2 regions of the Methylophilus glucosoxydans genome follow, and region 2 is predicted to be linked to the other one. Evidence: predicted binding sites of a transcription regulator. Region 2 holds the regulator's gene; the other holds the start of a gene.
What was found. The regulator sigma-54, encoded in region 2, starts transcription at its own class of promoters, with help from an activator protein. The targets are predictions, from matches to a motif close to TGGCACNNTTCCTGCT.
Positions count from the first base shown of each region.

Region 1: a site for sigma-54 is predicted at 5,638-5,653, ahead of glnL (nitrogen regulation protein NR(II)). Genes of this name have one in related genera too.

Region 1 is NZ_JBHTJW010000002.1:49,979-57,357, reverse strand. Features, by position in the region: gene mutY (A/G-specific adenine glycosylase) at 1-161, shown strand, start outside; gene ACFQ1T_RS02820 (hypothetical protein) at 180-662, opposite strand; gene ACFQ1T_RS02815 (porin) at 1,039-2,301, shown strand; gene ACFQ1T_RS02810 (DUF6445 family protein) at 2,405-3,079, shown strand; gene ntrC (nitrogen regulation protein NR(I)) at 3,084-4,475, opposite strand; gene glnL (nitrogen regulation protein NR(II)) at 4,492-5,595, opposite strand; gene ACFQ1T_RS02795 (DUF4124 domain-containing protein) at 5,705-6,196, opposite strand; gene glnA (type I glutamate--ammonia ligase) at 6,323-7,379, opposite strand, start outside.
Region 2 is NZ_JBHTJW010000001.1:84,523-91,901, reverse strand. Features, by position in the region: gene ACFQ1T_RS00425 (KpsF/GutQ family sugar-phosphate isomerase) at 23-1,024, shown strand; gene lptC (LPS export ABC transporter periplasmic protein LptC) at 1,050-1,673, shown strand; gene lptA (lipopolysaccharide transport periplasmic protein LptA) at 1,732-2,346, shown strand; gene lptB (LPS export ABC transporter ATP-binding protein) at 2,355-3,098, shown strand; gene ACFQ1T_RS00405 (RNA polymerase factor sigma-54) at 3,105-4,649, shown strand; gene tyrS (tyrosine--tRNA ligase) at 4,695-5,933, opposite strand; gene ACFQ1T_RS00395 (anhydro-N-acetylmuramic acid kinase) at 6,058-7,185, shown strand; gene gltA (citrate synthase) at 7,369-7,379, shown strand, end outside.

The DNA of each region.
Region 1 (7,379 bases), on a different contig from region 2:
ATTTCAAGCTTGAAATAACGCCACAGCCACTGCTATTGCAGGGGAAACGCCCGCCACCAGCGCCCAATCAGCAATGGCTCGCCTTGGAGGATGCTGTCGCCGCAGCGTTGCCAACGCCAGTACGCACGCTGATCAAAGAGCTTCAGCAATTACGCTTTTAAATGCGTAGGCCTGCAGCTTTAGAGATTGGCTAGACGGAAAACATGGCTGGCCAATTCCCGCTGATTGTTTTTGAGATGTTGTAACAAGGCGTGCCCTCTGTCAGGCTTCACCAACGCTTTTTGGTAAATCAGCGGCAATTCAAAAATAGCGATTTCACGCTCTACGATGTTCAATGTCTGATGCTTGGAGCTTTCAAGCACATCAAGCAGTTTTTCATACACGTCATCTTGCACACGCGTATAAGGAAACAAAATCCAGAAGTCTGTCCCTTCCCGGCCTACCAGGTCAGATCTTCTAAAAGAGTTTTGCAGATCATGGGTTAACGACGAGAGTTGACGCAAGGCCTCAGGCGCGCCGTAGGCCTCACCCAAGCTATTGTCATCGCCATAAGCAATTTTAACCAGGGCAATATTAAAATCCTCAGAATGCCTGATCAGCACTTGGCATATCCAGTCCAAGGTCTCTACAAAGCGACTACATAACTGAATGTCCGAAATCATTCTCTTCCCCTGCGGATGCGCTTCACTTAAATAAAGGCGCAAGTGTAAATTTAAATAAGGTGCAAATTGTTCCTATGCTAGCAGAAAGATATATTGATGTTGATGGGAAATCAGCTAAAAAACGGTAGCAATTCAAAAAAACATCCTAGTCCGGCAGGTGTTAGATTGTTGCAAATCTGCAACAACGTTAACTAGGACTAAGCAATTTGACGTATTCACTTGCGCCACCTAGGCCGCTTTTGCAAAAATTGCTCTGACCTTGCAGGAAATGCTTTAAGTGATTCCGCAGGAGTTATTAGAAAGAGCATTCAATGGCTCTTTACTGGAAAGCAATATCCTTACACAAGTTGTGAAAACAACATTTTTGGAGATTCGTATGAATACAAAATTGAACGTTGCAGTTGCAGCAGCTCTGTTCGCTGCCGCTACTGGCGCACAAGCTGGCATCACTATCCCAGCTGGTGACTGGACTCTGGACATCGGTGGCGTTGTTAACGCTTACTACACACACACTAGCTTCAGCGGTGATGATTCTGCTGCTGGTGAATATCAGAATGGCGATAGCGTAGCAAACATTACTACAGGTTTGCTGCCAAACTATCTGAGCGTTTCTGGTAAAACACGTCAGAACGATCTGGATGTTGGTTTCACAATCAGCATTAACCCAGGTGCTTCTACAACAGCTGCTGGTAAACAATCTTCCCAACAAGAAAACCGTCAAGCATTCTTGACATTCGGTGATGCTTCATGGGGTTCTATCAAGCTGGGTAAAGATCTGGGCATCTACGCTTCAGACGCTATCTTGAATGACCAAACACTGCTGGGCGTTGGCTCTGCTGCTGGTTCTTTGGCTGGCAATACAACTACTTTGGGTCGTATTGGTCGTGGTTACATGTATGCTGACTGGAAAGCACAAGTTGCTTACACATCACCAAACTGGAACGGTTTCCAATTTACTGCAGGTTTGACACAAGGCTGGAATGCTTTGGCAGGTACAGGTACCAACAGCGTTGGTTCAACTGACCGTGCTGGTTCACAAACTGCGTACGAAGGTAAAGCTTCTTACGAGTGGACAGGTGACGTAGCTGGTAAAGTTTGGGTTTCTGCAATCAGCCAAAAAGTTGACGGCTTAGGCACTGCTGCAGTTGCTGCAACTGTATCTAACGTTAACGGTGTTGTTACTGCTGTTCCAGCTGTTGCTGCACAAAACTTTGGTAACGAGCGCGCTTACGCATGGGACTTGGGTACAAGCCTGAAAATTGCTGATTTCGGCTTAGTTGGTTACTACGGTCAAGGTAAAGGTATCGGTCAGACAGTTCAATTCTTGAACGGTTTCGATCGTAACGGTAAACGTCGTGATTCCGATCAGTGGTATGTTCAAGGTTCTTACACTATTCCAGGTGTAGGTACTAAATTGGCTGCCTCTTACGGTGAGTCCACATTGGATGGCAACGGTGTTGATTCATTCAGCGACATCAAAGCTAATATGTGGGTAGTTGGTGCTTACCACCCATTGACAAAACACCTGAACTTGGTAGCAGAGTACTCTCAAGCTAAAGATGAAGTTAACAACCGCACAGCGGCTGACACTGACTTGAAAGCAAAAACCGTTTCTTTGGGTGCTATCCTGTTCTTCTAATTTAATTGCAGTTTAACTGCTTAAATTAGAGTCAGAAAAAACGGCAACTTCGGTTGCCGTTTTTTTATCTATAAACTTTGCTGATTAGACTTGTTGGTGAATTATGAATTTGTACCCTGTAACAATCGTTGAAAATTTCTACGAAGATCCGGATGCAGTGCGCACTTTTGCACTTAATCAGAAATATCAATTTCGACATCAGTTAAAGGATGTGCCATATGTATTTCCTGGCGCAAGAACCAAAGACTTATCTGTGATCAATAAGCCTTTATTTGAGAAGGTTAGCACTAAGATTATCTCCTTATTCCATAACTCTGAATATGAGCATATGCGTTGGGCCATTTCGACCAACTTCCAGAGTGTCAGCGAAGAATATGGGCGTGGTGTAATTCACACGGACGGGAATGCTGTTTTTGCAGCGGTGTTATATTTAAGTCCTGATGCGCCTTTGGATTCCGGGACTTCTTTATTTAGGCCCAATAAAAGCTTTGATCAGACTTTATACGAAAAAGCACTTAAGGTGAATGATAAGCGCTTTGCAGATGGTACTGTAAAGATGGATACCGCTTATCACAGTATGTTTGATGAGATTGTGAGAATCAATAACGTTTATAACACCTTGATACTCTATGAAGGCAGACATTTTCATGCCGCAAATAACTTTTTTGGGAAGACATTAAAAGACTCACGACTGGCGCAAGTCTTTTTTGTCAGTAGTATTGATGCACAACGGCACAGCTCGTTCCCGCTTTGGCGCAGTCAGCAAGTACACATTTAATTTGCTAATCATCAATCCCTAACTCCTGTATCTTGCGGGTCAGTGTATTTCGCCCCATCCCTAGCTGATTGGCGGCTTCAATCCGGCGGCCATCGGTGTGGGCGAGGGCACGGGTGATCAGGATACGCTCAAACTCTTTGGTTTTGGCGTCAAGGATATTGGTTTCTCCGCGATTAAGCGCGTCGGTGACTTCTTGGGCTAGCGCTTCTTGCCAGGAGCCTCCGCTACTATGTTTGCCAGTATCTTCTTTAAGCTCTGGGGGTAAGTCATTAACATCCACGTTTTGACCTGGAGCCATCACGGTGAGCCAGTGGCAGACGTTTTCGAGCTGGCGAACGTTACCGCTCCAGTTAACTGACATCAGGTATTTAATGGCCGCTTGGGATAACTGTTTAGGTTCAACGCCTAATTGCTGTGCGCTGTGGGCGAGAAAATGTTTGGTCAGCAACGGAATATCTTCTCTGCGCTCACGCAAAGGGGGTAAGCGCAGGCGAATGACGTTTAAGCGGTGAAACAGGTCTTCGCGGAACAAGCCTTGTTTTACGCGCTCTTCAAGGTCCTGGTGGGTGGCTGCAATCACGCGAACATTCACTTTAATCGGTTGGTGTCCGCCTACCCGGTAAAACTGGCCGTCGGACAATACACGCAATAATCTTGTTTGCAAATCTGCAGGCATGTCACCAATTTCATCCAGGAACAACGTCCCATTATCTGCCTGTTCAAAGCGGCCACGTCTGGCTGCTGCAGCGCCTGTAAATGCTCCGCGCTCATGACCAAACAATTCAGATTCTAATAAGTCTTTGGGAATCGCTGCGGTATTAATGGCGATAAATGGCTTGTCAGCCCGTGGACTGTGTCTATGTAGGGCGCTCGCGACCAGTTCTTTACCGCTGCCGGATTCGCCGTTAATGAGGACGGTGGAGTGCGAGCGGCTCAGGCGGCCAATGGCACGGAAAACCTCTTGCATGGCGGGGGCCTGGCCGATAATTTCTGGCGAGGGGCCGGTGTCTTCTACGGCCTCGACAGATTGACGCATGCTTTCTTCAACGGCACGTTTGATAATTTCGATGGCTTGGTCTACATCAAACGGTTTGGCCAGATACTCAAACGCGCCACCCTGAAAGGCGGCGACAGCACTTTCGAGGTCTGAGTAGGCGGTCATGATAATGACGGGAATCTCGGGAAAGCGCTGCTTTACCTCGGATAAAAAGTCCAGGCCCGAGCCATTCGGCATGCGGATGTCACTGACAATGACTTGGGGTTGTTCACGATTTAAAGCGTTGAGGGCTTCTGCCGGGGATGAAAATGTTTTGAAATCAAAGTCCGTGCGGGCTAGTGCTTTTTCAAACACCCAGCGGATGGATTTGTCGTCGTCTAGGATCCAGATTGGCTTCATAGCTGTTTCTCGTGAATTATTGTACTGATGATTTTAATTGCGTACTTTCAATAGGTAGCAATATATGGAATATGGTTTTACCCGGCTGTGAATCACAGTCGATCATGCCATGGTGTTGGGTGATAAAGGTTTGCGCCAGCGCAAGGCCCAAGCCTGTGCCGCCTTCGCGACCGGATACCAGCGGGTAGAAAATGCGTTCTTTGATGCCGGCAGGGATGCCTGGGCCGTTATCAATAATCTCTAAATGAATCCCGACACGGTAACGTTTTCTGGCTAGCGTAATTTGGCGCTCCGCACGCGTGCGGAAAGTAATACTCGCACCTTCGGTCTGATGCTGTTGCATCGCTTGTGCCGCATTACGCGCAATATTGAGCACGGCTTGGATCAGTTTCTCGCGATCGCCAATGAGCTCCGGCAAGCTGGTATCGTAGTCGCGGATCACGCGGATATGGTTGGGTGATTCAGCCAGTAGCAGGCTGCGCACGCGCTCGAGGACTTCATGAATGTTGGTGGGCTCATATTTTGGCACGCGGTGAGGTGCCAGCAGTCTGTCCATGAGGCTATGTAGTCTGTCAGCCTCTTTGATAATCACCTGGGTATATTCTTTTAGGCTGGGTTGCGGCAACTCAAATTCAAGCAATTGTGCCGCACCACGCAAGCCGCCTAGCGGGTTGCGGATTTCATGTGCCAGATTTCGCAGCAGTTCAGAATTGGCTTGCTGCTGTATCAACATGCGCTCTTCACGCGCAATACGCAATTGCTGATCCATTTGCACAAACTCCAGAATCAGCATGTCTTCCGGCGTTTGGTTGAACGCGGCTGAAATAGGGGTGGCTGTGCAGGTCACGGCCGTTGTATGGCCGCGTTGGGTTGTCAGTGCAAACTCATGCTCACGATATGGGCTCTGTGTTTCTATGGCGTTGGTCACGGCCATTTGCAAAATTTCGCAATTCACAAACACGTCATGGATATGCGCCCCTTGAATCTGGTTGGCACTAAATGCAAACAGAATCTCGGCGCTGGAGTTTGCGTAAGTAACTTCTAGTTGGTTATTAAGCAAAATGACTGCCGTGGCAATATGCTCTAAACCACTAAAGCCGTTGGGAGATTTCTGTACCATGTCCTGAGCTTGTTAAAAAGAGTGAATCACGCCCTGTTTTAAAGCAAAACCCAAGCCAATTCTTGTGCACAACGCAAAAATGATTGAGAAAACTCCCAAAATGGTGCATTTAAAGATTGAGCTCTTTATTTAACAGCTCGATATTACGCTCATGCGCCTGAATTTCGGCCTCAATGACGCGCAGCTTTTCCTCATATTTGGCGACGTTTCTAAACGTTTTGCCATTCGCGCCTCTGTAGACTTCTGGCGTGTTCTGGGCTTCTTCATATAACAGGCGAGCATTCTCAAGTGCTTGTTTTTCTTGAGAAAGCTCGTTCATTAATAGCTCTCGCCGCTTTTGGTCGCGTTGATTTTGTGTCTGATTATCGACTTTGGGAAAATCGGCCGGAGAGGGTGTTCTGACATTGGCTTTTTTCTCCCTGGCAGGGGGTGGAGGCTCTGCGGTTCTGGGCCCACTAATAATGAGCTCTGCCTTGCTTTTGCCTTCGGGTTTGATATTGGTATAGGTGGTGACGCCGTTACTGTCGGTATATTTGTAAATATCTGCCCAGCTTTGGTTGCACATGAGCGCGAAGGTGCAAATGTAAAAAAGTCTTTTCATGGCAATAGTTTAGAGTAGATCGTTGAGGGTATCAACGTCTGCTCGCCTAAAAACGTTGACGGAACAGCGCGCACATAAAAAAACAGGGCAGCCTGGGCTGCCCTGTTTTAGTGCGTGCTCTTGTGATTAGCAGGAGTAGTACAGACCAAATTCCACTGGGTGTGGTGTTTGGCGCAGTTTAGTGACTTCTTCCATTTTCAATGCAATGTATGCATCAATCCAGTCGTCTGAGAAAACGCCGCCGCGTGTTAAGAACTCGCGGTCTTTATCCAGATACTCCAATGCTTGTTCCAGAGATGAACATACCGTTGGGATCAATGCATCTTCTTCTGGTGGCAGATGGTACAAGTCTTTAGTCGCTGGTTCACCTGGGTGAATCTTGTTCTGAACGCCATCCAGACCAGCCATCAACAGGGCTGAGAAAGCCAAGTATGGGTTAGCAATCGGGTCTGGGAAGCGAGCTTCAACACGACGGGCTTTATCAGAATGCACGAACGGAATACGAATCGCAGCAGAACGGTTTTTAGCGGAGTAAGCCAGTTTGACTGGTGCTTCGTAATGCGGTACCAAGCGCTTGTAGGAGTTAGTACCTGGGTTGGTAATCGCATTCAGTGCGCGCGCATGCTTGATGATGCCGCCGATGTAGTACAGAGCGAAATCGCTCAGGCCAGCATAACCATTGCCTGCAAACAGGTTTTTACCATCTTTCCAAACGGATTGGTGAACGTGCATACCAGAGCCGTTATCGCCAAACATTGGTTTTGGCATAAATGTGGCTGTTTTACCATAAGCATGGGCTGTGTTAGTCACTACGTATTTCAGGATTTGTGTCCAGTCAGCACGTTGTACCAAGGTCGCAAACTTAGTACCGATTTCACATTGACCGGCTGTTGCCACTTCGTGGTGGTGCACTTCAACAGGCACGCCCAGTTCTTCTAAGGTCATGACCATGGCAGAGCGGATGTCATGCAATGAATCGACAGGAGGCACTGGGAAGTAGCCGCCTTTAACGCCTGGACGGTGGCCAGTGTTGCCGCCCTCGAATTTTTCACCTGAGGACCAAGCGGCCTCTTCGGAGTTGATTTTCACAAAGCTACCACCCATGGTGGCATCCCATTGTACGCTGTCAAAAATGAAGAACTCTGGCTCTGGACCAAAGTAAGCAGTGTCGCCCAGGCCGCTG
Region 2 (7,379 bases):
TCGCTTGTTATACTAACCCGCCATGATGACAGCAAATTCCGGCATCCATCTTGTTAAAACACCCGATATCGTGTCGCGCGCACGAGGGGTGTTGTTGCACGAAGCCGATGAAATCAGGCATCTGGCAGACCGCATTGGCACCGCTTTTGAGGCTGCCGTCCATATGATTCTGGCCTGCAAGGGCCGGGTAGTGGTCACAGGCATGGGCAAATCCGGCCATATCGGCGGCAAAATTGCGGCCACCTTGGCCAGTACCGGCACACCGGCGTTTTTCATGCACCCGGCCGAGGCCAGCCACGGCGACTTGGGCATGATTACGTCAGAAGATGTGGTGATCGCGCTGTCCAACTCTGGCGAGAGTGATGAAATTATTAATATTTTGCCTGCGATCCGCCGCATCGGTGCTCGGGTGTTGAGCATCACGGGCAGCGAAGACTCCACCTTGTCACGTGAGTCGGAAGTGCATTTGAGTGCTGCCGTGAGCCATGAGGCTTGCCCACTCGGCTTGGCTCCCACAGCCAGCACGACAGCGGCCTTGGCCATTGGCGATGCTTTAGCACTCTGCGTGCTCGATTTGCGAGAGTTCACTGCCGAAGACTTCGCCCGTTCGCATCCCGGTGGCAGCTTGGGCAGACGGCTACTGGTGCGCATCAAGGATGTCATGCGTACCGGCGCGGCCGTGCCCCAAATTGATCAACACGCCTCCATTCAGGAAGCCATCACGCAAATTTCACTCAAGGGCATGGGCTTCACGGCTATTGTGGACCACGCGCAACGCCCAATAGGCATTTTTACCGATGGCGATTTGCGCCGCTTGTTTATGCAGGGCAAGAACAATCCACAGGCATCAATTGATACCGTGATGAACAAACAGCCGTATTTGCTGGAGACGAATCAGATGGCGGTTGAAGCAGTTAACATGATGGAGCAGCACAAAATAAATGGCTTTTTGGCAGTAGATGCCCAAGGGCAGTTGGTAGGGGCATTCAATATGCATGACTTATTGAAAGCCAAAGTCGTTTAGCTTAAACAGGCATTAGAATTCAGGCATGCTTAAACACCCCATTTTGTTGCCGATTGCGTTAATGCTGTTGCTGGCGCTGCTGACCTTCTGGATTAACCAGAATGTACAAGAGCAAGCACTCAAAATGAACATACTTAATCGCCAAGCGCCGGACTACATGTTGTACAACTTTGTGAGTACCCGCACGGATGCGTCCGGTAATACCAAATATGTGCTGGCGGCCGCAAAAATGCGCCACTTTCCTGCCAATGACTATACAGAATTGCAGCGGCCACGCTTTACCCAGTTTGGCCTGAACAAGCCTTACACGCAAATTTATGGTCAGCAAGGACGTGTTTCCGCCAATGGTAAACTGGTGGAGTTTAGCAAACAGGTCAAGGTGATCCGCCAAGCCTCCGCCACCAAGCCAGAAACACAAATGCAAACCGAGCGGCTTTGGCTGGAGCCGGATACCGAGGTGGCACACACAGACCAGCCGGTGGTCATCCGCCAAAAACCGGCGACAGTAATTACAGGCACGGGCATGCGTTTTGATAACCGGGCTGATACCATGCAATTGTTTAACCGGGTGCATGTGCATTATGAGCGTCCACCCGTCGCCAGCAATTTGGCAAGCCCGGCCCAGGCGTCAAACACAGAACGCCAATGACCGTTGATTATGGAGAAATGAGTTGAACACGCACAAGCCCTTATTTTTAGCGATCTGCATGAGCGTATGGGCGCTATTGTCCATGCCGCTGAGTGTGCTGGCCGAAGAATCCGACCGAGATCAACCGATAGAGCTTGAGGCGGATACCGTGACCGTGAACGATGCTAAAAAAATCAGTATCTACACGGGCAACGTGATTCTTAATCAGGGCACTTTGCAAATCAAGGCGGACAAAATGATCGTACGCGAGGATCAGGACGGCTTTCAACATAGCACCTGTACCGGCAACCCAACCACGTTCAAACAAAAACGTACCGGTAAAGACGAGTGGATGCAAGGCAGTGGTCAACGTATCGAATACAACGCCCGCATGGATAAAGTGCAACTGTATACCAATGCCTGGGTTAAACGTGGTGAAGACATCGTGACCGGGGACTACATCAGCTACGACGCCAACGCCGAGTATGCCGAGGTGATTGGCGGCACCAAAGCCAACCCGAACGGGACGGCTGGCAGCCGCGTCAAGGCCACCATACAGCCTAAAAATAAAACCACGCCGCCTGTCATTGACAACAAGCCAACCTCTCAACAGGGGTTACGGATGAATCGCTCCTTGCAACTCAAGGTCGAACCTGCCCCTGCCGAAAACACTGGTGAGCAAGGCAAAGAGTAAGCATAAAGATGGAAACCATGGCAGCAGATCAGAACCATTTGCAGGTCAACCGCCTGAAAAAAACCTATCAGGGCCGTACCGTCGTCAAAAACACGACGCTTGAGTTACGCAGTGGCGAAGTGATCGGCTTGCTGGGTCCCAACGGGGCAGGCAAAACCACCAGCTTTTACATGATTGTCGGGTTGGTTGCGCTGGATGAAGGCAACATTACGCTGAATGGCGCCGACGTGAGCCGCGCGCCCATGCATGAGCGCGCGCGCATGGGCCTGGCTTATCTGCCCCAAGAAGCATCCATTTTCCGCAAGCTCAGCGTAACCGACAACATACTCGCCATTCTTGAAACCCGTCCCTATACGGAAGAGCAGCGTGAGGCGAGGCTTGAGTCCTTGCTGGATCAATTGCATATCCAGCACATCCGCAACAGTCAGGCCGTCAGCTTGTCTGGCGGCGAACGTCGACGCGTTGAAATTGCGCGCTGCCTGGCCACTGACCCTAAATTTATTTTGCTGGATGAACCGTTCGCCGGGATTGATCCGATTGCGGTGATCGAAATCCAGAAAATCATCCGCTACCTGAGCAGTCAGAATATTGGTATTTTAATCACCGACCACAATGTGCGCGAAACGCTGGATATCTGTGACCGCGCTTATATTGTCAATGAAGGCGCTGTGTTTGCAGCAGGCACGCCCGATGAAATCATTCAGAATGAAGGTGTGCGTGAAGTGTATCTGGGCAAGAATTTTAGGCTGTAATCCGTCATGAAACAGAACCTGCAATTACGTATTTCGCAAAATCTGGCGCTGACGCCGCAGCTGCAGCAATCGATCCGTTTGCTGCAACTTTCCACGCTGGAACTGAACCAGGAACTGGAAACCATCCTGCAGGAAAACCCGTTACTGGAAATGTCAGACGGTGAAGAAGGCGAGTTTGAAGATAACACACCGCCTCCCCCCACTGTAGAAGCTGAGCCGACAGATGCCAGCTCGTTTGACATGGCAACGCAGCAAGAGATCACCGCACCGGCAGAAAGTCTGCGTGAAGACTTGCACGATGAGCTGGGCGGGAGCGAGAGCGACCTGCCCAATTTAAACGAGGAATTCACGCCGCCAGAGTTTGAAGATGATTATGAAGAGTTTGGCAGCACCAGCAACTGGGACGAAGCCGGACGCAATCATCAGGAAGACGAAGACAGTGACTTTTCCAGACAGGAAACCACCAGCATCAGTTTGCGCGAGCATCTGATTGATCAGATACAACTGGCACATTTATCGCAACGTGACATGAGCCTGGTCAAACTGCTACTGGATAGCATCACTGATGATGGCTATCTGGAGCAAGATCTGCAGGAGATTGTGGAGCACTTGCCACTCGAACTTGAGGTCGAGCTGCTGGAACTGGAAACCGCCCTCAAGCTGATCCAGAATCTGGACCCTGTAGGCGTAGGTGCGCGCGATTTACGCGAGTGCCTGCTCTTGCAACTGACGCGTTTGCCGCAAGAAACGCCACACTTGCAAACCGCCATTGCCATTGCCAAAGACCACCTGGCGCTGCTTGCCAACAAAGACTTTGTCAAACTGCGCAAGGTGCTTGGTTGCGATGAAGCGGTACTCAAGGCGGCGCAGCACCTGATCCGCCAGCAAAACCCCAGACCCGGCAGCGAGTTTTCCAGCTTTAGTCACGATCACTTTATCCAGCACGATGTGGTGGTTAAAAAAATCAAGGGCATTTGGGTCGCCTCTTTAAATGATGGCGTGATCCCCAAACTGCGCATCAACCAGATGTATGCGGACATCCTCAAGCGCAACCGCGAGAGTTCAGGCCAATACCTGCAAAGCCAGATGCAGGAAGCCAAGTGGATGATTAAAAATATCCAGCAGCGCTTCTCGACCATTTTGCGCGTGTCACAAGCCATTGTAGATCGCCAGCGCAACTTCTTTGAACATGGTGAAATTGCCATGCGGCCACTGGTGCTTCGTGAAATCGCCGAAGAACTCGACTTGCATGAAAGCACAGTTTCCCGCGTCACCACACATAAGTATATGCTCACACCGCGTGGCGTCTATGAACTCAAATACTTCTTTGGCAGCTCGGTGGCCACAGATGCAGGCGGCTCCTGCTCTGCCACCGCTATCCGCGCCTTGATCAAGCAAATGGTGGCCGAAGAAAACCCGAAAAAGCCTTTGTCGGACAACCAGATCACCGACACACTGGCACAACAAGGTATCGTCGTTGCCCGCCGTACCATAGCCAAATATCGCGAGTCCCTGAATATTCCGCCCGCGAACTTGCGCAAAACGCTCTAAACAAAAAAGGCCGCAGATGCGGCCTTTTTTGTTTCTCAGCTCAAATCACCTGATTGTGATCTTGGCAAATTTACGTTTACCCACCTGTGCGATCACTGTCACACCTTTAGTCAAAGGCAGATTCTTATCATCCACCTTGACGCTGTCGAGCTTGACGCCGCCTTGCTGCACTGCGCGCATGGCTTCACTGGTGCTTTCAACCAAGCCCGCCTGTTTTAACAATTGGCTAATGCCGATGCTCTCGCCTTCAATGGTCACTTCAACTTCGGGCACGTCATCCGGGATGCCGCCTTTGGCACGGGTCTGGAAGTCCTGCAAGGCTTTTTCAGCCGCGGCTTGACCATGGAAACGCGCCACAATTTCTTGGGCAAAGCCGACCTTGATATTGCGGGGATTTTCACCGCTGGCGACTTGCGCCTTCCATTCGGCAATGGTTTCCAGCGTCGCAAAAGACAGCAAATCAATATAGCGCCACATCAGTTCATCTGAAATCGACATGATCTTGGCAAAAATAGTCTCTGGCACCTCGCTAATGCCAATGTAGTTACCGAGTGATTTAGACATTTTATTGACGCCATCTAACCCTTCCAGCAGCGGCATCATCAGCACACATTGCTGCGACTGGCCGGCCTGCTTTTGCAACTCACGCCCCATGAGCAGGTTAAACTTCTGGTCGGTACCACCGAGCTCAAGATCCGCTTGCAGGGCGACCGAATCATATCCTTGCAGTAACGGGTACAGAAACTCGTGAATCGCAATCGGTTGATTACCCTTGAAGCGTTTGGAAAAGTCATCGCGCTCCAGCATGCGGGCCACGGTATGGCTGGCAGCCAGTTTAATCATCCCCGCCGCGCCAAGTTCACTTAACCAGTTGGAGTTAAAGACAATCTCGGTTTTGGCAGGATCAAGAATCTTGAAGACTTGTGCGGCATAGGTATCGGCGTTGGCCTTGACCTGCTCCACGGTTAAGGGTGGACGGGTGGCGCTTTTGCCAGTCGGGTCACCAATCATGCCGGTAAAGTCACCGATCAGGAATAAAATCTGATGGCCCAGATCCTGCAACTGGCGCAATTTATTAATGAGGACGGTATGACCCAGGTGCAAGTCCGGCGCGGTAGGGTCAAAGCCTGCTTTCACACGTAAAGGCTTGCCTGTTTTCAGTTTCTCGACCAGCTCCTGCTCGATCAGTAACTCATCTGCGCCACGCTTGATAATGGCCAACGCCTTGGCAATTTCTGGGCTCAATGCTGGCACTTCAGATGAGGGTTGTTTGGTATCGGTCATGCGGGTATCCGTCAAATACAACGATGCGCACTGATGGCACCGTCTCAAATAAGTAAAACAGCTATTTTAACGTAATCCCATGCATTTCTGTAAGCGCGGCTGGAGCAGTGTTAAAATGACACCCATGCAAGTTTCTGCCGATCGCTCCCAGCCACGTTTGTTTATTGGACTGATGTCTGGCACCAGCCTGGACGGGGTGGATGCCGTGCTCACCTCGCAACGGGGCGAGCAACTGACACAAACGGCCACCTACTTTCTTCCCTACCCTGACGCGCTTAAACAGCGTCTACTGGCCTTGCACACGCCCGCCAATAACGAGTTACACGAGGCCGCAGTGGTTGCTAACCAGCTCGCAGAACTCTACGCGCAAGCCGTCAAGCAACTGCTTAAGCTCGCCGACATCCGTGCCGAGGCCGTGACAGCCATCGGTTGCCATGGCCAGACCATCCGGCACTGTCCGACACTGGCAGAGGGCATGGCATACACCATACAATTGGGCAACCATGCCCGCTTGGCAGAATTAACAGGGATCACGGTCATTGGCGACTTCAGAAGTCGCGATATTGCCGCCGGCGGCCAAGGTGCACCGTTAGTGCCGGCCTTCCACCAAGCGGTGTTTACGAGTGCAGATAGGCATCGCGTCGTCATTAATATCGGCGGCATTGCCAACTTGAGTGATCTGCCAGCACACGGACAAGTCACAGGCTTTGACTCGGGACCCGGCAACCTGCTCATGGATGCCTGGACGCAGCAACACACAGGCCAACCCTATGATGCGAGCGGGCACTGGGCAGCGGGCGGGAAAATTAATCCAGACTTGCTCAATGCGATGCTGGCCGATCCTTATTTTGCACTGGCCGCACCTAAAAGTACGGGACGCGACCTGTTTAACGACACCTGGTTAATGCAACTGCTGCATCAGTACCCCGACAGCGCACAAAATGTGGCGCGTACTTTGCTTGAGTTAACAGCAGTGAGCATCACCGATGCGCTGACGCGATTCTGCCCAGGGGCTCAGGAAGTCTACGTCTGTGGGGGTGGTGCGCATAATCTGGCCTTGCTGAATAGACTGCAGGCGCTGTCTGGCCAGTCCATACAGCTGACGGATCAATTGGGCGTTGGCGTGGACTGGGTGGAAGCGGTCGCCTTTGCCTGGCTGGCGCAACGCTGTGTAGATCATTTGCCGGGCAATCTGGCCGCGGTCACAGGGGCGGCTGGGCCACGCATTCTGGGTGCCGTTTACCCCAACTAAGCACCGGCACCGACGCGTAGCAATGATTCCCAAAAGCAGTGCAAACGCACCAGTGACTTGATTACATCTGGTGCAGGCTTTTGATTGTTTTTTTAACTTTTCCGCGACAGTCACCGCACAAGCGGTGATAAAACAAAACGATTGCGTATAATTTAACCAACTTGATTAAAGACTGAGTACGTTATGGCTACCAA